DNA from 3 places in the Mesorhizobium sp. M0626 genome. Region 1 is predicted to be linked to each of the others. Evidence: riboswitches for the same ligand, from Rfam matches in the RefSeq annotation. Region 1 holds a riboswitch; each other region holds the start of a gene.
The links. A riboswitch is a leader RNA that binds a small molecule or an ion and turns the genes downstream of it on or off. The one in region 1 is predicted to bind cobalamin.
Positions count from the first base shown of each region.

Region 1 (6,163 bases):
CCTGGCCGAGAATTTCTCCGACGGCATCGTTGCGCCCGCCTTCTGGACAGGTGTCTGCGGTCTGGCCGGCGGCGTCGCCTACAAGGCCGCCAACACCGCCGATTCGATGATCGGCCACCGCACCCCGCACCACGAGGCCTTCGGCCGCGCGGCGGCACTCTTCGACGACTGGATCAACCTGCCGGCGTCCCGGCTGACCGCGTTGCTGATCGTTGCCGCCGCCTTTCTCGTTGACGGCGCCGATCCCCGCAACGCCTGGCAAGCAGTGCGGCGCGACGCCAAAAAGCACCGCTCGCCCAATGCCGGCTGGCCGGAAGCGGCAATGGCCGGCGCACTCGGCCTGGCGCTCGCCGGCCCGCGCAGCTATGGCGGCGTCATCGTCGAGGACGCCTATATGGGCGAAGGCGGCCGCCGCGAGGCCGACAGCACCGACATCCGGCGGGCGCTGAAACTTTACCAGATAGCAGACTATCTGCTGATCGCGCTGTTTGGATTGCTCTCCGCGGTCGTCATCTACCTGGATGTTTTGATCTCGCAGTAGATGCGCCGCCTGACTCACCAAGAGACACGGACTTCCTTGGCGTTTGAATCCACCGCCGCGCCAAATCTTTTGATCGCGTAACCGCCGGCGGCCACAGCCGAGGATTTCAGCACAGGCTCAATCACAAGGAAAAGCTTCTCGGCGTCTGGCCCGTACAGATAGAGGGTGCATTTGCCCCCACCAAACTCGTCACCATCAAATTCGCCGACATGCGCATTTGAAACAGCTTTTTCCAACCGATCCTCCAGAACTTGGACCGATTGCCGCTCTTCCGGCGCCCCGAACTGACCGCCGCTCAGAAGAAGGTAGACAATCACGGCTTGTTCCAACGGTGATCTCCCGAAGTTAGACCTTCAAAACTCGATCCCTTGCTGCGCTTTCACGCCCGCCGAAAAGTGATGTTTCGTCACGCCCATCTCCGTCACCAGATCCGCCGCCTCGACCAGCGCCGGCTTGGCGTTGCGGCCGGTGACGACGACATGCAAGCCTTCGCGCCGCGCCTTCAGCCCCGCCACCACTTTGTCGAGATCGAGATAGTCGTAGCGCAGCGCGATGTTCAGTTCGTCGAGCACAACCAGGTTGATCGAGGGATCGGCGATTAGCTCCAGCGCCTTGGCCCAGGCCGCTTCGGCCGCGGCGATGTCGCGCTTCAGATCCTGCGTTTCCCAGGTAAACCCCTCGCCCATCGCGTGCCAGACGACACGGTCGCCGAATGCCGCGAAAGCATCCTTTTCACCGGTGTGCCATTTGCCCTTGATGAACTGGACGATGCCGACGCGCTTGCCGTAGCCGAGCATGCGCAGCGCCAGCCCGAAGGCGGCGGTGGTCTTGCCCTTGCCGGGGCCGGTGTTGACGATCAGCAGCCCCTTCTCGACCGTCTTTTCCGCGACCTCGGCGTCCTGCACCGCCTTGCGCTTGGCCATCTTGGCGCGATGGCGTTCCTCGTCTTTTGCGTCAATATCGGTCATTATTTCACCTTGAGCGGCAGCCCCGCCACCATCAGAAGCACCATATCAGCTACCGCCGCGACCTGCTGGTTGAGCCGGCCGGCGGCATCGCGGAACCGGCGTGCCAGCGCATTGTCGGGCACGATGCCTTGTCCGACTTCGTTGGAGACCACGAACCACGGTCCGCGCGGCCGCGACAGCACGTCGGCCAGCCGCAGGCACTCCCCCTCCAGATCATGATCGGCCAGCATATGATTGGTCAGCCACAGCGTCAGGCAATCGACGAGCACCGGCTGGTTGTCCGGCAAGGCTTCGAGCGCGCCGGCAAGATCGAGCGGCGCATCGATGGCCGCCCATCCCTCGCCGCGGCGCGAGCGGTGCTGCGCGATGCGCTCGCGCATTTCGCCGTCATAGGCTTGCGCGGTGGCGATATAGGCCCATGGCGGCGGCAACGCCGTCGCCAAAGTTTCGGCATGCGCGCTCTTTCCGGAGCGCGCACCGCCGATGATGAAGGTCAAACTGCGATCAGGCAAAGCTGTCGCGCAGGCTGGTCGCGGTGCCGGTGAAGCGCGAGTGCACTATGCCGACAACTGCGCCGAGCACCAGCCAGAACACCAGATTGGTCAGCGTCACCGCCACCACGAACTGATGATGCAGGCCCTCCGGGATCGGCGTTACGAAACTGTCAGGCTGCGGCGCGCCGACAATATGCGGGGCGACGATCAGGAGGACGGCGAGCACGGTCAGGGGCGCCGACGTGCGGAAGGTAATAAGGGCAAGGCCGATCGCGGTTGCCATCACCGTTGCCCACCACCAGATCTGGCGCTGCATGAGATCGGCTGCCGGCATTGCCGGCAGTTCCGGCGGCAGGCCGAGTCCCGGCGCCAGCGTGAACACGGCAAAGCCCGCCAGACCCCAGAACACGCCCTGGCGCCAGCTGCCGATGCCGCCGGCGAACTCGGAAACCGCCACCAGGACCAGCGCGAAGCCGATGCCGGTGACGATATTGGCGACGACACTGAAGGCGAAACGCTCGAAGCCGTCGGCCGGCGCCCAGCCTTCGTCCTCCGCCGGCGCGGCTGCTTCAGCCGGTGCTGCGCTGCTCACCGCATTTTCCGCCGGCGCGGCGGTGCTCATGGCATCGGTGTCCGCAGCGTTGGCGGCGGGCGCCGCGGCATGCTGATGCTCATGGCCGCCACCAGCCTTTTCGTAGACCTCGGCCTTGAGGATCAGCGGCACGGTGGCGTAGGCCTGCATGCAGGCGAGAGCGACACCCGCCACGAGCCCTGCGATCGCCGCGATGAACACGACGTTGCGAAACAGGTTCATGATGTCAGATCCTCGTCAGTGGCAGGGAAACGCCATCGAATGGCGATAGTCGTGCGCCGCATTGTGGACCGCATCGATATGCGAGAAACCGACAACGCCGACGACGAAAATGCCCAGAAACGCGCTAAGCACGAGCTGCATGAAGCGCGACTGCGAGGAGACGGAAGCGCCGAGGGAGACGGAAGCGGTATTCATATCTTGTCCTTTCGCCCTCCACCCGAGGGCATCGAAGTCAGTTCCCTGTCGCCGGCAGGTCTCCTGGCTCGCGGATCAGCGCCCTTCCCCACCTTCCCGAGGAAAAAATCCTCAGTGGCTTGGAGAGGACTACCGCACACAGTTGCGGGGGCAGCCACGGCATTGGGCAACAAGTCAGCCCTCACCGCATTCCCTCTTGGTCCCTAACGGAACCGACGACATGCATGACTATAGGCTGAAACGGCCGCATCCGGCAAACCAAATTCCGCCGGCCAACAGCGCGAATGCGCCATGCGGCGTTACGGGTTCAACGCGGTGATCCGCTCGGCAACCAGCCGCTGCAGCCGCCACAGATGGCGATCGTGAATGCCGCGCTCTTCAAGGTTTTTCACCGTGTTGTAGAGATAGTCGGCGCCCGACCCCCAGTGCCCGCAGGACGTTGCCAGCCTTTCGACGACCTTGCCCTCGTCGAGCGGCCCTGAATAGGTCAGGCCGTTGCGGTTGATGACGAAGGCCAATGCCCTGAGCGGTCCGGCCTCGCTTGCAAGCTTCAGCATGCGCGGCCGGTAGCTTGTCGGCTTCAGCGTGACTTCGCGCCGGAAAAGCCGGCCCAACTGCCCGCGCCGGTTACTTTCGGTCAGCCGGAAGGCGACGCCCTTGCATTGTCCGCCACGGTCCAGCGCCATCATCAGGCCGGGGCTGTCCTTGGTGCCGCGCCAGCGCGTCATGTTCATGCAAAAGGACCGATGCCAGCCGCGCGCCAGCGCAACGCGGTCCTCGACATAATCTATTTCCGGTTTCCAGATCAGCGATCCATAGCCGAACAGCCATAGCGGTTCGCTATCCGGGAGTTCGACCTGCAATTCATCCAGCAGCGCGTCATAGTCGGCGTCATCGAGATGCATCGCGTCCGGATCCGGCCCGGGGTCCCTGATCTCGCGCCAGCAGCGCGCGACCAGCTCCGGCGTAAGCGACATCTGTCGTGCGGCCACTTTCCGAATCCCCCCAATTTCCGAATGTCCCATGTCCACGACATGATTATGCGCCGCGCCTGCAACCGGCAATGCGGCACTCTGATTGACAAACGATTTGCCGGGGTGTCGGCTGACGCTTCATAGGAAGCCAGCCATGCATCCCAGCCCGAGCGAGCGCGACCCCTATAACGGCCTGAGCCGGGCCGAACCGACGCTACCGTCGTCGGCCTATTGGGATAGCGAGGCTTACCAGCGCGATCTCGACGCCATCTGGCACAAAAGCTGGCTGCTCGTCTGCCGCGAGGCCGACCTCGCCCAGCCGCTGGCGTTCAGGACATTCCGCGTCGGCACGCAGGAAATCGTCATTCTGCGGGACGAGACCGGCGAGTTGCGCGCCTTCCACAACACCTGCCGGCATCGCGGCTCGCAGCTTTGCCAGGAAAGCGAGGGCCGGCTGAAAGCGCGGCTCATCACTTGCCCTTACCATGCCTGGTCCTACTCGCTGCGCGGCGATCTCGTGCGCGTTCCCTCGAAATCGCTGCCAGATGGTTTCGACAAGGCAGATCATCCGCTCTACCGGGTGGCGCTGTCGGTGTGGCGCGGCTTTGTCTTTGTGAACCTTCAGCAGGCTGCGGCCGGCTCCGCCGGGACCTCCTTCGATCCCGCATCCGGCGACCTCGCCAACTGGCCGCTGGAAACGCTGGTATCAGGGCATGTCCTGCGCAAGGTGATGAACTGCAACTGGAAGATCTTCTGGGAGAACTTCAACGAGTGCCTGCATTGCCCGGGCGTCCACAAGGACCTGTCTCGGCTGGTGCCGATATACGGCCGCGGCCTGATGAGCCGGCACGACGACCCCGACTGGGTCCGCCATGCCGACAATGACGCGCCGGAGTTTTCGGGTGGCCTGCGCGCCGGCGCCGAGACCTGGTCGCGCGACGGACATGCCCATGGCCCGGTCTTACCGGGCCTGACGCCAGCCGAGCGTGCGGCCGGACAGACCTATGCCACCAGCCTGCCCTCGATGTTCATCGTCGGCCATGTCGATTATGTCAGGACGGTGCGACTGATGCCGCTCGGTCCCGAACAGACCGAACTCACCGCCGAATGGCTGTTCGCGCCCGAGGCGCTGGCTGAGACGGACATCGACAATGTCGTCGCCTTCGGCACCCAGGTGCTGGAGGAGGATGCCGCGATCTGCGAGATCAATCAGAAAGGCCTGCGCTCGATGCGCCACCAGGCCGGCGTGCTGATGCCGGAGGAGTACGATCTGCACCGCTTCCACAACTGGGTGCGCGAGCGGCATGCAGCGCTTGAGGCAACCGCCTGATCGGCGACTAAAGCGACTTCGGCAGATAGCGCCAGGTGATAAAGCCGCAAACCGCGGCCAGAATGCCCAGCGTCACGAACACCGAGCCGAGGCCGAAAAACGCCAGCACCACCGAATAAACCAGCGGCGGCGTCAGTTCGGAAAAGTCGAGATAGGTGCGGTAGACCGCGGCCATCTGCGCCCGCTCATAGGACCGCACCGAGCGCATGAAGGCGGTCGAGCCCAGTGCATCGAGCGCGATGGTGAAGAAGGCGCCGCAGAGCAGGAAAAAGCCCGTAAGCAGCGGCGCGGTAGTGCCGACCGCGCCCGCCGCAAGCAGCGTCGCCGACATCGCGAAATAGGCGAAGGTCATGGTGCGCCGGCCGCCGAAGCGTTTTCCCGCTTTGCCCCAGAAGATCGCCATGAACAACAGCGCATTGCCGGCCGAAACCAGCAGGCCGCCGGCAAGCTTGCCCTCGCCGGTAATCACCATGAACAGCGGCCCGTAGACGAAGAACGTCGTCCAGAAGCAGGAGCGGCCGAAGGCGATCAGCCAGGCCAGCCTGAGCCTGGGTTGTGCTACGAAGCGGCCGATATTGGCCAGCGGATTGGCCGGCCGTGTCTTGCCCGGCCGGATCGACCGGTTGTCGCCCAGCCTGTAGGTCCAGAACAGCGCCAGCAAGGCCAACGCAAACACCGCGACCGCGCCATGCGCGGCATAGATGCCGTAGCGTGTGTAGAGGAAGATGCCGAGTGTCGGCCCGCCGGTCCAGGCCAGCATCGACCACGCCATGCGCAGCGATTCGGCCTGCATGAAATCGGTCTTGCGGATGTGGTCCATGATGTAGAGGTTGAGCGTGATCGACAG
Region 1 covers NZ_JAMYQD010000002.1:86,885-93,047, forward strand. The annotation lists gene cbiB (adenosylcobinamide-phosphate synthase CbiB) at 1-541, shown strand, start outside; gene NKI37_RS02455 (hypothetical protein) at 556-870, opposite strand; gene cobO (cob(I)yrinic acid a,c-diamide adenosyltransferase) at 895-1,509, opposite strand; gene cobU (bifunctional adenosylcobinamide kinase/adenosylcobinamide-phosphate guanylyltransferase) at 1,509-2,021, opposite strand; gene NKI37_RS02470 (CbtA family protein) at 2,014-2,817, opposite strand; gene NKI37_RS02475 (CbtB domain-containing protein) at 2,833-3,012, opposite strand; cobalamin riboswitch at 3,049-3,244, opposite strand; gene NKI37_RS02480 (gamma-glutamylcyclotransferase) at 3,312-4,004, opposite strand; gene NKI37_RS02485 (aromatic ring-hydroxylating oxygenase subunit alpha) at 4,141-5,316, shown strand; gene NKI37_RS02490 (MFS transporter) at 5,324-6,163, opposite strand, start outside.

Region 2 (6,163 bases), on a different contig from region 1:
CTGCCATGCCGGCATCAACGTTGGTGGGCAAGCCTATTACCCATTCGGCCTCGTGGAACGGCCCAGCGCCGAAGTCCTGCCGGACAAAGACAAGGGCCGATTTGAGGTCACCAATGCAGCCGACGATTCCTATGTCTTCCGCGTGGCGCCGCTGCGCAACGTTGCACTCACCGCGCCATACTTTCATACGGGCAAGGTTTGGGATCTGAAACAGGCCGTCGCCATTATGGGGACCACCCAGCTCGGCGTAGTACTGGCGGACGAAGAAGTTGACCTGCTTGTTGCCTTCCTCAACTCGCTGACCGGAGAGGCACCTGACGTCGCCTATCCCATCTTACCCTCAGAAACGGCGACAACGCCCCGGCCTGTAACGCAGATCTCAGGAAAATAAGGGCCAACTGGCTGCGGACTCGCAATCGAAAATGATTGGCGATTTTTACTTGGCGACACGAATTGCGACGTCCATCTCCGCGGGACGCTAGCGATACCCGGACCCTGCCACCTCGCCCGTAGTCTGCTCGATCAACTGGGGGCGGACAGACGCAGCACCATATATTGTCGCTGCCTGAGCGAACGCGCCAAGCAGTCTACTTTGAGAAACGACGCGTGTCCGATTTGTTCGAGGCGCGGGGCCTGTATGTCCCCAAGGAACGATATTATAGCGTAGTGCCACATTTATATTTCTGCGGGATTAAGACACGTGCCGTAGGGAAATTGCACATTTGCGCCGAGTGGCTCATTTCCAAGAGTGTGATCGGTTTGGCATATTCCCGGCCGACATCCGCCAGCCGGCAACTCCCCACACGGTGAGGAAGAGAAGCCTCACGCCTGCACTTTCTGCCGGAGCGCGCGTGCTGCAGCGACCATGTTAATGAGGGCAGGGCGGACCTCCTCCCATTTGCGTGTTTTGAGGCCACAGTCCGGGTTTATCCACAGTTGGCCGTCGGACAGTCGCTCGCGGGCAAGCATGACTAAGTCCGAAATCTCGCCGACTTCCGGGACGCGTGGTGAGTGAATATCATAGACGCCAGGACCGATTTCGTTCGGATATTTGGAGCTCGTGAAGGCGTCCAACAGTTCCATCTTCGAGCGCGACGTCTCAATCGAAATGACATCCGCATCCATTCCAGCGATCGCGTGAATGATCTCGTTGAACTCCGAATAGCACATGTGGGTATGAATTTGAGTCGCGTCCTTTACACCCGTTGAAGCGATCCGGAAACATTCGACAGCCCAGTCGAGATAGACTTTCCAGTCAGATTGGCGCAGTGGCAATCCTTCGCGAAACGCGGCCTCATCGATCTGGACCATCCTTGCGCCGGATCTTTCGAGATCCGTCACTTCGTCGCGGATGGCGAGCGCGATCTGGCGGCAGGCTTCGGAGCGGGGTACGTCGTCGCGAACAAAAGACCAGTTGAGAATGGTGACTGGGCCTGTGAGCATTCCCTTCACGGGCTTTTCCGTAAGCGACTGGGCGAATTGCCACCAGCGCACTGTCATCGGATTGCGCCTCGATACGTCGCCGAAAATGATGGGGGGACGCACGTAGCGCGACCCATAGCTTTGTACCCAGGCATGTTGGGTGAGCGCGAAGCCGGACAACTGCTCGCCGAAATGCTGTACCATGTCGTTTCGCTCGAACTCACCATGCACCAGCACGTCCAGCCCGATCTCTTCCTGCCAGCGAATTGCAGCCTCGATCTCCTTCTTCAGGAACGTCTCATAGTCGACATAGCTCAGCTGGCCCTTCGCATGAGCGGCCCGCGCCTTGCGTACCTGCGGCGTCTGCGGGAAGGACCCGATGGTCGTCGTCGGGAACGGCGGCAGCCCGAGTGAGCCGGCCTGGACTCTGGAGCGCTCGCCAAAAGCGCTCTCTCGTCGCTTCGCGCTGTCCTCAATGCTAGCGATCCGCCCCTGAACAAGCGGGTCATGGATCCTCGTGGATGTCACGCGCGTGGCGGCAGCCTCGGCAGACGCTTTCAACGCGCCTGCCACCGCATCCCTGCCTTGGGACAGGGCCCGGGCCAGCAAGACCAGCTCGTCGGTCTTCTGGGCCGCGAAGGCGAGCCACGACCTGATGTCCGCGTCGAGTTCCGTCTCCATGCGCAGATCAATCGGCACATGCAGCATCGAGCAAGAAGGCGCGATCTCGACGCGGTCCAAGGGCCAGCCGGCGACGATCGGTTTGATGCGGTCGAGAATGGCGGGCAGGTTCGCACGCCAGACGTTGCGGCCATCGATCAAGCCAAGCGAGAGCACCAGATCCTTCGGAGCGAGCCGAGCCACCGTTTCCAGCTGCTCGGGAGCGCGCACGAGATCAATATGCAGGCCGGCCAGGGGCAGAGAAATCGCGGTTTCGAGATTGTCTCCCAGCGACCCGAAATACGTAGCCAGCATGATCTTCAGCTCGGGCGCGGCTTTCGACAGCTGGCCATAGGCGAATTCGAACGCAGCTCGTTCGTTCGGGTTCAGATCGAGGACAAGCGCTGGCTCATCGATCTGCACCCAGTCGGCTCCCGACAGCTTCAACCTCTCCAGAAGCTGCTCGTAAACCGGCAGCAGCCGCGGTAGGAGCGCGATGGGACCGAACCCCTCGGCAGGCGATTTCGCCAGCTTGAGGAAGGTGATGGGTCCAAGGATGACTGGGCGTGTGTGAATGCCGAGAGCTTTAGCCTCGAGGAAGTAATCGACCGGCTTCGATGACGAGAGGGCGAACGTCTGATCATCATCGAGTTCCGGCACAATGTAGTGGTAGTTGGTGTCAAACCACTTGGTCATTTCCATCGCGGTTACACCAGGTCCATGAGCCTCCTCCTGGTAACCAGCGTGTCCACAATCCTCCGTCTGACCCTGGTTGCCGCGCGCCATTGCGAAGTAGATGTCAAGTGGGACCTCGCCGCTATTCCAGCCGTAACGGGATGGAACGGCCCCGACCATGGCTGCGGTGTCGAGCACATGGTCGTAAAGCGAGAAGTCGTTCGACGGGATTTTCGACACGCCGCGATCGCGCTGCTCTTCCCAGCTAGCGGCACGGAGCGCCTTCGACGTCGTGAGAAGGTCGCCAGCGGACGATGTTCCGGACCAGTAGCTTTCAAGCGCGAATTTCAGTTCTCGCCGACGACCGAAGCGCGGCACGCCGAGCGTTGCTACAGGAATTTGCTGAGAGACAGTCATGTCATACCCCGATGATTGGGGCGTCGGTGACAAGGAAGGCGCTAGCAGGCCGGCATCAACGCCGGGTTGCAGCGGCCACCGAGACACCCCGCCCGTGGACGTAATTCGCGTGGCAGGTCTCCTGGCTCGCGGGGTCATAGCCTCTACCCGTCTTCCTGAGGGTATTCGCCTCAGTGACGTGTGTTGGCTCGCCGCTAACAGTTGCGGGGGCAGCGCCGGCATCGCGCCGGCTTCCCTCTTAGCTCCGCTGCGGCAGCGCCGCACGCGAGAACCACGACACGCAGACAATCACAGCAGTTCGCTCTTTTGTCAATGACGCATAACGAAATGTTTATGTCGTTATGTGATCGCGCTTTTACGCCTTTGTCTAGCATTGTGAAATATTCAGTCTGCTGCCCGCATTCGGCATCGTGGGACGTGATCGCAAGTCAGTCCGACGGACGCCGCGAGTTCTCCGTTACCTCAGGAACCTTACTGGCCTTACCCAAGCTGAGCTTCTGGAAAATGCTGGTGACGATCTGGATGACGGTGAATGCCGTCATGGCAAGCACGCCTTGCACCGCTCCTCCAGCGAGCTTCACGGCAGCAGCATGGGTCAGTTCTCCGAAGCGAATGGCTGTCGCTATCAGCGAGCTTTGACACAGTTCCGCCACTGCGGTCATCGCGTCAGTAGGGCGGCTGGTTAGTTGCCGGCGCATCTACAGCAACCCAGCCCCTTCCGCCTCGCGGCGCAAATTCTGCCTTGGCCTTGGGCCGATCTGCTGGATCACCAGGCCGGCCGCCAGCGAGCCAAGGTCGCCGCAGGTCTTGAGGTTGCGGCCCTGCGTGTAGCCATGCAGGAAACCGGCGGCGTAGAGGTCGCCGGCGCCGGTGGTGTCGACCAACTCCTTGATGGCGGTCGCCTCGATGACCACGGTCTCGTCGCCGCGCACGATCACCGAGCCTTTTTCGGAACGGGTGACGGCGGCAATCTTGCAGTCCTTGCGGATCTGAGCCAGCGCCTCGTCGAAGGATTTTGTCTGGTAGAGCGACTTGATCTCGTGGCTGTTGGCAAAGACGATGTCGACAGTGCCCGAGCGCATCAGCTCGAGGAACTCGTCCCGGTAGCGGTCGACGCAGAACGAATCCGACAACGTCATCGACACTTCGCGTCCGGCCTCGTGTGCGAGCTTCGCCGTCTGCCGGATCGCCTCCTTGGCGCGCGGCGGATCCCACAAATAGCCCTCGAAATAGGTAACCTTGGCGCCGGATGCCTTGTCGGCCTCGACATCCTCAGGGCCAAGCTCGACGCAGGCGCCGAGATAGGTGTTCATCGAGCGCTCGCCGTCGGGCGTGACGAAGATCATAGAGCGCGCCGTCGGCGGCTCGCCCTTGAGCGGCCTGGTGTCGAAGGCGACACCCTGTGCATGGATATCGTGCGCATAGATTTCGCCCAGCGCATCGTTGGAGACCTTGCCGAAGAAGGCGGCGCGGCCGCCGAAACTGGCGACGCCCGCCGCCGTGTTGCCGGCGCTGCCGCCAGAGGCCTCGATCGCCGGGCCCATGCGGCTGTAGAGCAGCTCGGCGCGCCTGGTGTCGATGAGGTTCATCGCACCCTTGATGATGCCGTTGGTCTCGAGAAAAGCGTCGTCGCACTGGGCGATGATGTCGACAATGGCATTGCCGATGCAAAGCACGTCATAATCCGGCATCAATGTCTCCGCCAAAAAACCCGGGCCGGCTTCTTGCCACGCCTGCCAGGCGCGGCTCTGCCCGGTGGAAATGGGCTTTCCGCTTGCCAATCCGTTCGCCGGCGGCTCTCACGGGGCGGCGAGTCCTGCCTCGCGACGCAATTCGTCCGCCCTGTCTGTCTTCTCCCAGGTGAAATCAGGCTCTTCACGGCCGAAATGGCCATAGGTCGCTGTATTGCGGTATATAGGGCGTAAGAGATCAAGCATCTTGATAATGCCTTTCGGTCTGAGATCGAACAACTCAAGAATGAGGCGCTCGATCCTGCTTTCCTCAACCCTGGCTGTCCCGAACGTGTTGACCATGACGGAAACCGGACTGGCCACGCCGATTGCGTAAGCAAGCTGCACCTCGCACACGTCCGCAAGTCCGCTAGCGACGATGTTCTTTGCGACATAGCGGGCTGCATAGGCAGCCGAGCGGTCAACCTTGGACGGGTCCTTGCCCGAGAAGGCGCCGCCGCCATGACGACCCATCCCGCCATAGGAATCGACGATGATCTTGCGTCCAGTGAGACCGCAGTCGCCGCGCGGCCCGCCGACTACGAACCGCCCCGTCGGGTTGACCAGAATTCTGATGCCTTCCGTCTCCAGGTGGGTCGGCAGGACAGGCTTTATGATTTCCTCAATGACGCCCTCGCGGACAGTCTCTTGCGAGACCTGCTCGTCATGTTGCGTCGACACGACGATGGTATCCAGGGCGACCGGGCGCAACCCCTCATAGCGCACTGAGACTTGGGATTTCATGTCAGGACGCAACCAGCCAAGCTGTTGTGCCTTCCGGACATACGCCTGCCGTTTCGTCAAGCGATGAGCGAGCTGGATCGGCAAAGGCATCAGGGTATCGGTTTCGCGGCATGCGTAGCCGAACATGAGGCCCTGATCTCCCGCTCCCTGCTGGAGGTCTTGCCCTCTTCCCTCGTCAACGCCTTGGCTGATGTCGGGCGACTGCTCGGTGAGGGCATGAACGACGGAGCAACGCCGGCCGTCAAAGCCGACGGCCTCGTCGTCGTACCCAATGTCGAGAATCGTATCGCGCGCAACTTGGCTGTAATCCACCTGGGCATCGCTGGTGATCTCGCCAGCCAGAACGACTATCCCTGATTTTACCAACGCTTCACAGGCGACGCGCGCCTTGGGATCTGTGCGGAGGATGGCATCGAGGATGGCATCCGAGATGTTGTCGGCCAACTTATCCGGGTGCCCCGCGCCAACCGATTCGGAAGAGAACACGAACTGCCTAGCCATGAATACCTCGCTTG
Region 2 covers NZ_JAMYQD010000036.1:12,558-18,720, reverse strand. The annotation lists gene NKI37_RS30645 (cytochrome-c peroxidase) at 1-391, shown strand, start outside; gene metE (5-methyltetrahydropteroyltriglutamate--homocysteine S-methyltransferase) at 823-3,174, opposite strand; cobalamin riboswitch at 3,269-3,465, opposite strand; gene NKI37_RS30635 (hypothetical protein) at 3,603-3,872, opposite strand; gene NKI37_RS30630 (adenosine kinase) at 3,873-4,865, opposite strand; gene metK (methionine adenosyltransferase) at 4,974-6,149, opposite strand.
Region 2: it holds a riboswitch for cobalamin, as region 1 does, so the genes downstream of both, metE (5-methyltetrahydropteroyltriglutamate--homocysteine S-methyltransferase) here and NKI37_RS02475 (CbtB domain-containing protein) in region 1, are expected to answer to the same signal.

Region 3 (6,163 bases), on a different contig from region 1:
CCAATGCAGGAAGGCGCGCAGCGGCGCCCCTTGTTCCCATGGCGGAAAGGCGTCGGCCGACATCATCAGCTGCGCCCCGACATGGCGTTGCGGATCATGGAACTGCCAGAAGTCGAGGTCATGATAGTAGCTGCCGCGCAATCCGGCCGCTTCCAGCCGGTTGGCAAAGGCATGATGGTTGTAATCGCCTCGGCCCCAGGTGGCCGGGGCGAGGACGCCATCGATGCCCGGGTGGGCGACGAAAATGCGGCAGCCGTCAGATGCAGACGGATTTTCCGGGGCCGGTATGAAGGCATGGCTCATGGCTTCCGCCAGCGTGCCATGGTCGAGGTGGACACTCAGCTCCAGTCCCGGCAACCGCACGCTGGTGGTAACGGGATAGAAGGCGGCGGCGCTTTCCGCGGCCGCCAGCACATGGCGGGCATAATCCGGCAGGGTTTGCAGCGTGATCAAAGGCATGTGTTGGTTGTTCAGCGTCCAGAATTGCGCCGGGTCGCCTGATGCATGTCGCTCGGGGTGGCCCCGGTTTTGAGACGACGACATGCATAAAATCAAAGATCTAAACCGCGTCGCCTGAGTCCGTTCAAACGCGACGCGCTTTAGGGAAACGATTATGCCTGTTTCACCGCCGGCCAGCCGAGAGGTTCCTCGACCTCATGGATCGGGTCGACAATGATGAGATCGGCAAGGTCGTCGTGGACATCGACCTTGAGCGGCTCATTGCTGGCAGCAAGCGCAGACGACAGCTCGCCCGAAAGCGGTTGTGCCGGTGTTTCGGCTGGCGCAAGCAACCCGAAATCGAGCAGTCGGGCAACGAAGCTTTCGAGGTCGGCCAGGCTTATTTTTGCGGCGCCCGCGGCAGCTCCGACCAGCGCTTCAGTGGCGACGCCGGACGACAAAGCCTGCCAGACCCGGCTGCCGGAATCGGAAAAGCCGAAATACTTACCGTTCGAAAGATCGAGAACGACGGCTTCGCCATCGAATGATTCGAAAACGATGTCCTTGCTTGCGACCGCATAGACCCGCTGTTGCATCGCTCTGTCCCCCGTTCCATGCGCCCATGAAGGGATGCGCCGGTTTCACGGTCTGCCAGCCCTTCCTAAGTGCGTCTAAATCACTCGGCCTATGCTTGGCAAGACAAAGACCCGCGAACACAACGCCTGCCTCGGCGACCGTTGCGGCGAAGTCGACCGGCTCAAGCCTCGATTTCGAGCGCCGACAATGGTTTCGAGCAGCAGGCAAGGATGAAACCGTCATCGATCTCGTGGTCGAGGATGCCGCCATTGTGGCTCATCTCGACTTCGCCGGAGACCTTCTTCACCTTGCAGGTGCCGCACAGGCCGAACTCGCAGGCGGCGGGAATCCGCACGCCCGAGCTGCGCGCGGTCTGCAGCACGGTCTGGCCGGCGACGCAGCCGGCATCGACCTCCGAAAGCGAGAAGCGGATCGGCGTCACGGCTTCGACAGGTGCAGCGATGCCGTCCTCGACCGGGGAGGCAAACGGCGCCGGAATTTCCTCCATCACAGGCGCGGCAAAGCTCTCCTGATGGTATTTCGTCATGTCGAAGCCGGCGGCATCCAGCATGCCGCGCACGGCGCGCATGAACGGATCGGGGCCGCAGCAGAAGATTTCGCGCTCGCGGAAATCCGGAGCCAGCAAGGGCAGCCGGATCGCATCGATGCGCCCCATATGGCCGTACCAGCCTTCGCGGCTGGAACGTTCCTCGATCATGAAGCCGAGCGACAGGCCGGGCATATGGCCGCCGAGCAGTTCGAGTTCCTTGCGGAAGATGATCTCTTCGGCACGCCGCGCGCAGTTGACGAAACCGACATCGGTCCATGGCGCGCAGTCGTTCAGCCAGCGCAGCATCGACATCATCGGTGTCACGCCGGAGCCAGCCGAAATGAACAGGTATTTGGCCGCCGGGTGGCTGTGCAACGAGAAGTCGCCCGCCGGTCCATAGGCCTTGACGTGCGAGCCGGGCACCAGTTGGTCGAACATCCAGCGTGTGCCGATGCTGCCCGGTTGCGCCTTCACTGTCACCGCGATCGAAAACGGCCGCGATGGTGACGACGACAGCGTATAGGTGCGCATCAGCGGCCCGTCCGGTGTCGGCAGTTCCAGCGTCAGGAACTGGCCCGGCTTGTAGCGGAACCAGGTCTGATTGTCGGAGCGGAAGGTGAAGGTCTTGACGTCGGGCGCCTCGTCGCTGACGCCGATCACTTCCAGCACCTGCAGCCTGTCGTTCCACGGCGCCATCTGGTCGAGATGGCGATAGAGCCCAAGATCCGTCATCGCATTCATCCTCCGGTCCTTCCTCGCCTGCTCCAGCTCACGCGACGCTGCGCAGCGCCGGCCGGCCGCCTTCGGCAAGGCGCGGGCCGATGAAGGCCGCGTACCATTCGACGAACTGGATCACGCCGCCCTCGTGCAGCTCCGAGTAGGGGCCGGGCTCATAGGCCGGAGACAGGATGCCGAAGGCGTTTTCCTCGACGATGCGGCGGTCCTGGTCGTTGGTCTCGGTCCAGACATGGGTGAGCTCCTCAAGGTTGTAGTCGACCCCCTCGACCGCATCCTTGTGCACCAGCCACTTGGTCGTCACCGCGGTTTCGGTGGCGCTGATCGGCAGCACCCGGAAGGTGACCGCATGGTCGATCAGGATGTGGTTCCAGGTCGTCGGATAGTGGTAGTGCATCAAGGTGCCGATGCGGTCGGCGGCAACAGTGTCGGACAGGTTCTTCGTCACCGCGCGCTTTCCCGACATCGTGTAGCTGACGGCATCGCGCAGCAGCGGCGCGCGGGTGGCGCGGTATTGCCCGGCCGGATCGATGCGGAACTTGCTCGGCAGGCCCGCCGCCTCGCATTTCGCCCAGTGCGCGAGCATCTCCGGGTCACTGTCGGCGCCCTGCACGCCGGTCACCGTCGGCGCTTCGGGGAATGTCTTGCACAGCTCCGGATGATTGCCGGCGCAGTGATAGCATTCGCGGTTGTTTTCCCAGACCAGCTTCCAGTTGCCCTTCTCGATGATGGTGCTCTCGAAGGCGACCTTGGCTTCATTCAGCCGGTGCGGCTTGAGGTAGGGCTCTATCATGGCGCGCATCGGCGCAAAGTCGGCAGGTTCTTTCGCCAGGCAGATGAAGATGTAGCCGCCGACGCTCTCGCAGGCGACGGGCTTCAGGCCGAACTGGCTCTTGTGGAAACCGTCGGCCATCTGGCGGGCAAACAGCAGCCGGCCGTCAAGCTCGTAGGTCCACTGGTGATAGGGGCAGACAAGCTTTGCCGCCATGCCCCTCTCAGTGTTGCAGACACGGCTGCCGCGATGGCGGCAGGAATTGTGAAAGGCGTTGATGTTGCCCTTCTGGTCGCGGACCAGCACCACCGGATAATCGCCGATCTGCACGGTGATATAGCTGCCGGGCTTCGGCAGTTCGCAATCATGGCCGATGAACAGCCAGTCGCGATACCAGATAAGCTCCATGTCGAGCTTGAAATAGTCCGGGTCTGTGTAGAAGGGCTGTTCCAGCGAAAAGCCTTGCTTGCGGCCGTTCAGGAGCCTCAGCATGTCGTTGCGCGTATCCATAGTTCTGTCCTCGTGGTTTAAGGACTGAACTTGGTGGTGATGGAGGAAGGATCGAACGCAGGCCGGCGCGGCGCCGGACATGCACTATCCACCTCTTGACCGCCCACCGCGATCAGTCGAGTCTAGGCATCTCGGGCTGGTTTCCGGGCTCTGGAGTTGTCCTTGCGGACCATCGCGACACCTTCCCAGGCTCTTGCCCAGTGGTCTCCCGTTGCGACTTCAACTCCACCACCGTTGCGGGGGCAGCGCCGGATTCTGACCGGCTTCCCAATTCTCCGCTGCGTCGTCACGAAGCGGCACCCGAGATGCGATCATCTAATCACGGCAGCGATCGCGACGTCGGCATGAAAGCGACATCATATCCATGCGGCGCGACACGCGCGGCATACGCCCCCCGCCGCCGGTCAAAGAGCTGAGACGTTTCTTGCGACGCCATCATCGCCGTTTCGAATCGCTGCGGATCCAGTTCGATCGGGGGCAAAAAGGGCTCAACGGTATCGAAAAGTTACTATTAGCAATCTGTAATCGAACCGAACGGTTCGTTTCTGTTGACAATGCGTGCAGGACGGTGTGAACGACGGCCCGGAAACCGACATCGGAGCGAACCACTCGGTTCGGCATAAGCGACTGAAAACAATGCGATAAATGACCATAGAGGAACTTCCTGGCACAATTTCAAGGTGCAGGACCGTGGTCCACACGGAACAACTTCGTGATTGGAAACCAGCCTATGGCTTTCCCACATCGGGGCTGTCCGAACGACGCGAATTCCTCCCAAGACACGCCGCTAGACGGACAGACAAACTGGAGTACTAAAAATGAAAAAGATCATCCTCACTGCCGCAGCCGTTTTGGCGATCACCGGCAGCGCCTTCGCCGGTAGCGACAATTACGGTTCCAATGGTGCGAACCAGCCAGCCGTCTCGGTCGACAGCTCGTATACGGCTTCCATTCAGAAGCCGGCGCACGCTGACAAGCAGCCTGTCGTTCAGGGCGCCGACCGCGACCTCTACGGCAATCGCTGATCCCGACCAAAGAAGGGCGGCTAACCCGTCGCTCTCGGGATCCCAAAAAATTCAGGAGTATTTGAAATGAAAAAGATCATCCTTGCTGCCGCCGCCGTTTTGGCCATCTCCGGCAGCGCTTTCGCCGGCAGCGACAACTACGGTTCGAACGGCGCCAACCAGCCTGCGATTACGTCGACCGATAGTGGCCATACGGCTTCGGTTGAGAAGTCGGCTCCAGCCGAGCAGGCGCCTGCCCACGGTGCCGACCGTAACCTTTTCGGCCGCTAAAAGCCGGTTTCCAGCACGTGGCGGGCTTATCCGCTGCAGCTGGCGGCATCAGAAAAATTCAGGAGACTAAAATGAAGAAGATCGTTCTCGCCGCCGCAGCCGTTCTGGCTGTTTCGAGCGCTGCCTTTGCCGGCAGCGACAATTATGGCTCCAATGGCGCCAACCAGCCGGCCGCTGCCGTCGACACCACCCGCACTTCGTCGACCGGCACCAACTCGGCGGTCTACAAGCTGCTGAACTCGTCGGACGACCAACAGAAGTTCGTTCCTCAGAGCAGCGACAGGGATCGGTTCGGCAACAACTAACAGCCGAAGCTTAAAAAAGAGCGGCGGGCCTAGCCCGCCGCTCTTTTTTCATGCCTGTACGACGCAGCTATCTCAAGCCGCCTTCACTTCCACCGGCTTGAGCGAGAAGGAGTGCCCATCGGCGTCGAAGATGTGCAGGTCCCCGGCATCCGCGGTCAGCCGCAGCTTTGCCCCGCGCTTGACCTCGACATTGCCGGGCAGCTTGGTCACCAATGGCAGGTCGGCGCGGCCGATATCGATATAGACCAGCTGCACCTCGCCGAGCTGCTCCACATAGTCCACCACGCCCTCGAAAAGATATTCCGTGCCGGTGGCGACCGACAGATCCTCCGGCCGCACGCCGAAGCTGACCGCCGCACCCTTGGCTGACGCCAGCGTTGCAATCGGCACAGTGGCCTTGCGGCCGCCGACATGGCTGACGATTGTCGGGTTGCCCGTCTTGTCGATCGTCGCCGGCAGGATGTTCATGGCCGGCGAGCCGATGAACTGGGCGACGAACAGATTGCCGGGCTTCTTGTAGAGGTCCATCGGCGTGCCGACCTGCTCGATATGGCCGTCCTTCAGCACCACGATGCGGTCGGCCAGCGTCATCGCTTCGACCTGATCGTGGGTGACGTAGATCATGGTCGTGGCAGGCATCGATTCCTTGAGCTTGGCGATCTCGATGCGGGTGGCGACGCGCAGTGCGGCGTCGAGGTTCGACAGCGGCTCATCGAACAGGAACACTTTCGGGTTGCGCACGATGGCGCGGCCAATGGCGACACGCTGGCGCTGGCCGCCCGACATCGCCTTGGGCAGACGGTCGAGATATTTGGTCAGTTGCAGGATTTCGGCGGCCTGCCGCACCCTTTTGTCGATCTCGGCCTTGCTTTCCTTGCCGATCTTCATCGAGAAGGCCATGTTGTCGTAGACGGTCATGTGCGGATAGAGCGCATAGGACTGGAACACCATGGCGATGCCGCGCTTGGAAGGCGGCACGTCG
Region 3 covers NZ_JAMYQD010000008.1:11,492-17,654, reverse strand. The annotation lists gene NKI37_RS11415 (serine kinase) at 1-459, opposite strand, end outside; gene NKI37_RS11410 (PqqD family protein) at 612-1,034, opposite strand; gene NKI37_RS11405 (FAD-binding oxidoreductase) at 1,196-2,296, opposite strand; gene NKI37_RS11400 (aromatic ring-hydroxylating oxygenase subunit alpha) at 2,334-3,581, opposite strand; cobalamin riboswitch at 3,699-3,900, opposite strand; gene NKI37_RS11395 (DUF680 domain-containing protein) at 4,400-4,606, shown strand; gene NKI37_RS11390 (DUF680 domain-containing protein) at 4,673-4,876, shown strand; gene NKI37_RS11385 (DUF680 domain-containing protein) at 4,948-5,181, shown strand; gene NKI37_RS11380 (ABC transporter ATP-binding protein) at 5,254-6,163, opposite strand, start outside.
Region 3: it holds a riboswitch for cobalamin, as region 1 does, so the genes downstream of both, NKI37_RS11400 (aromatic ring-hydroxylating oxygenase subunit alpha) here and NKI37_RS02475 (CbtB domain-containing protein) in region 1, are expected to answer to the same signal.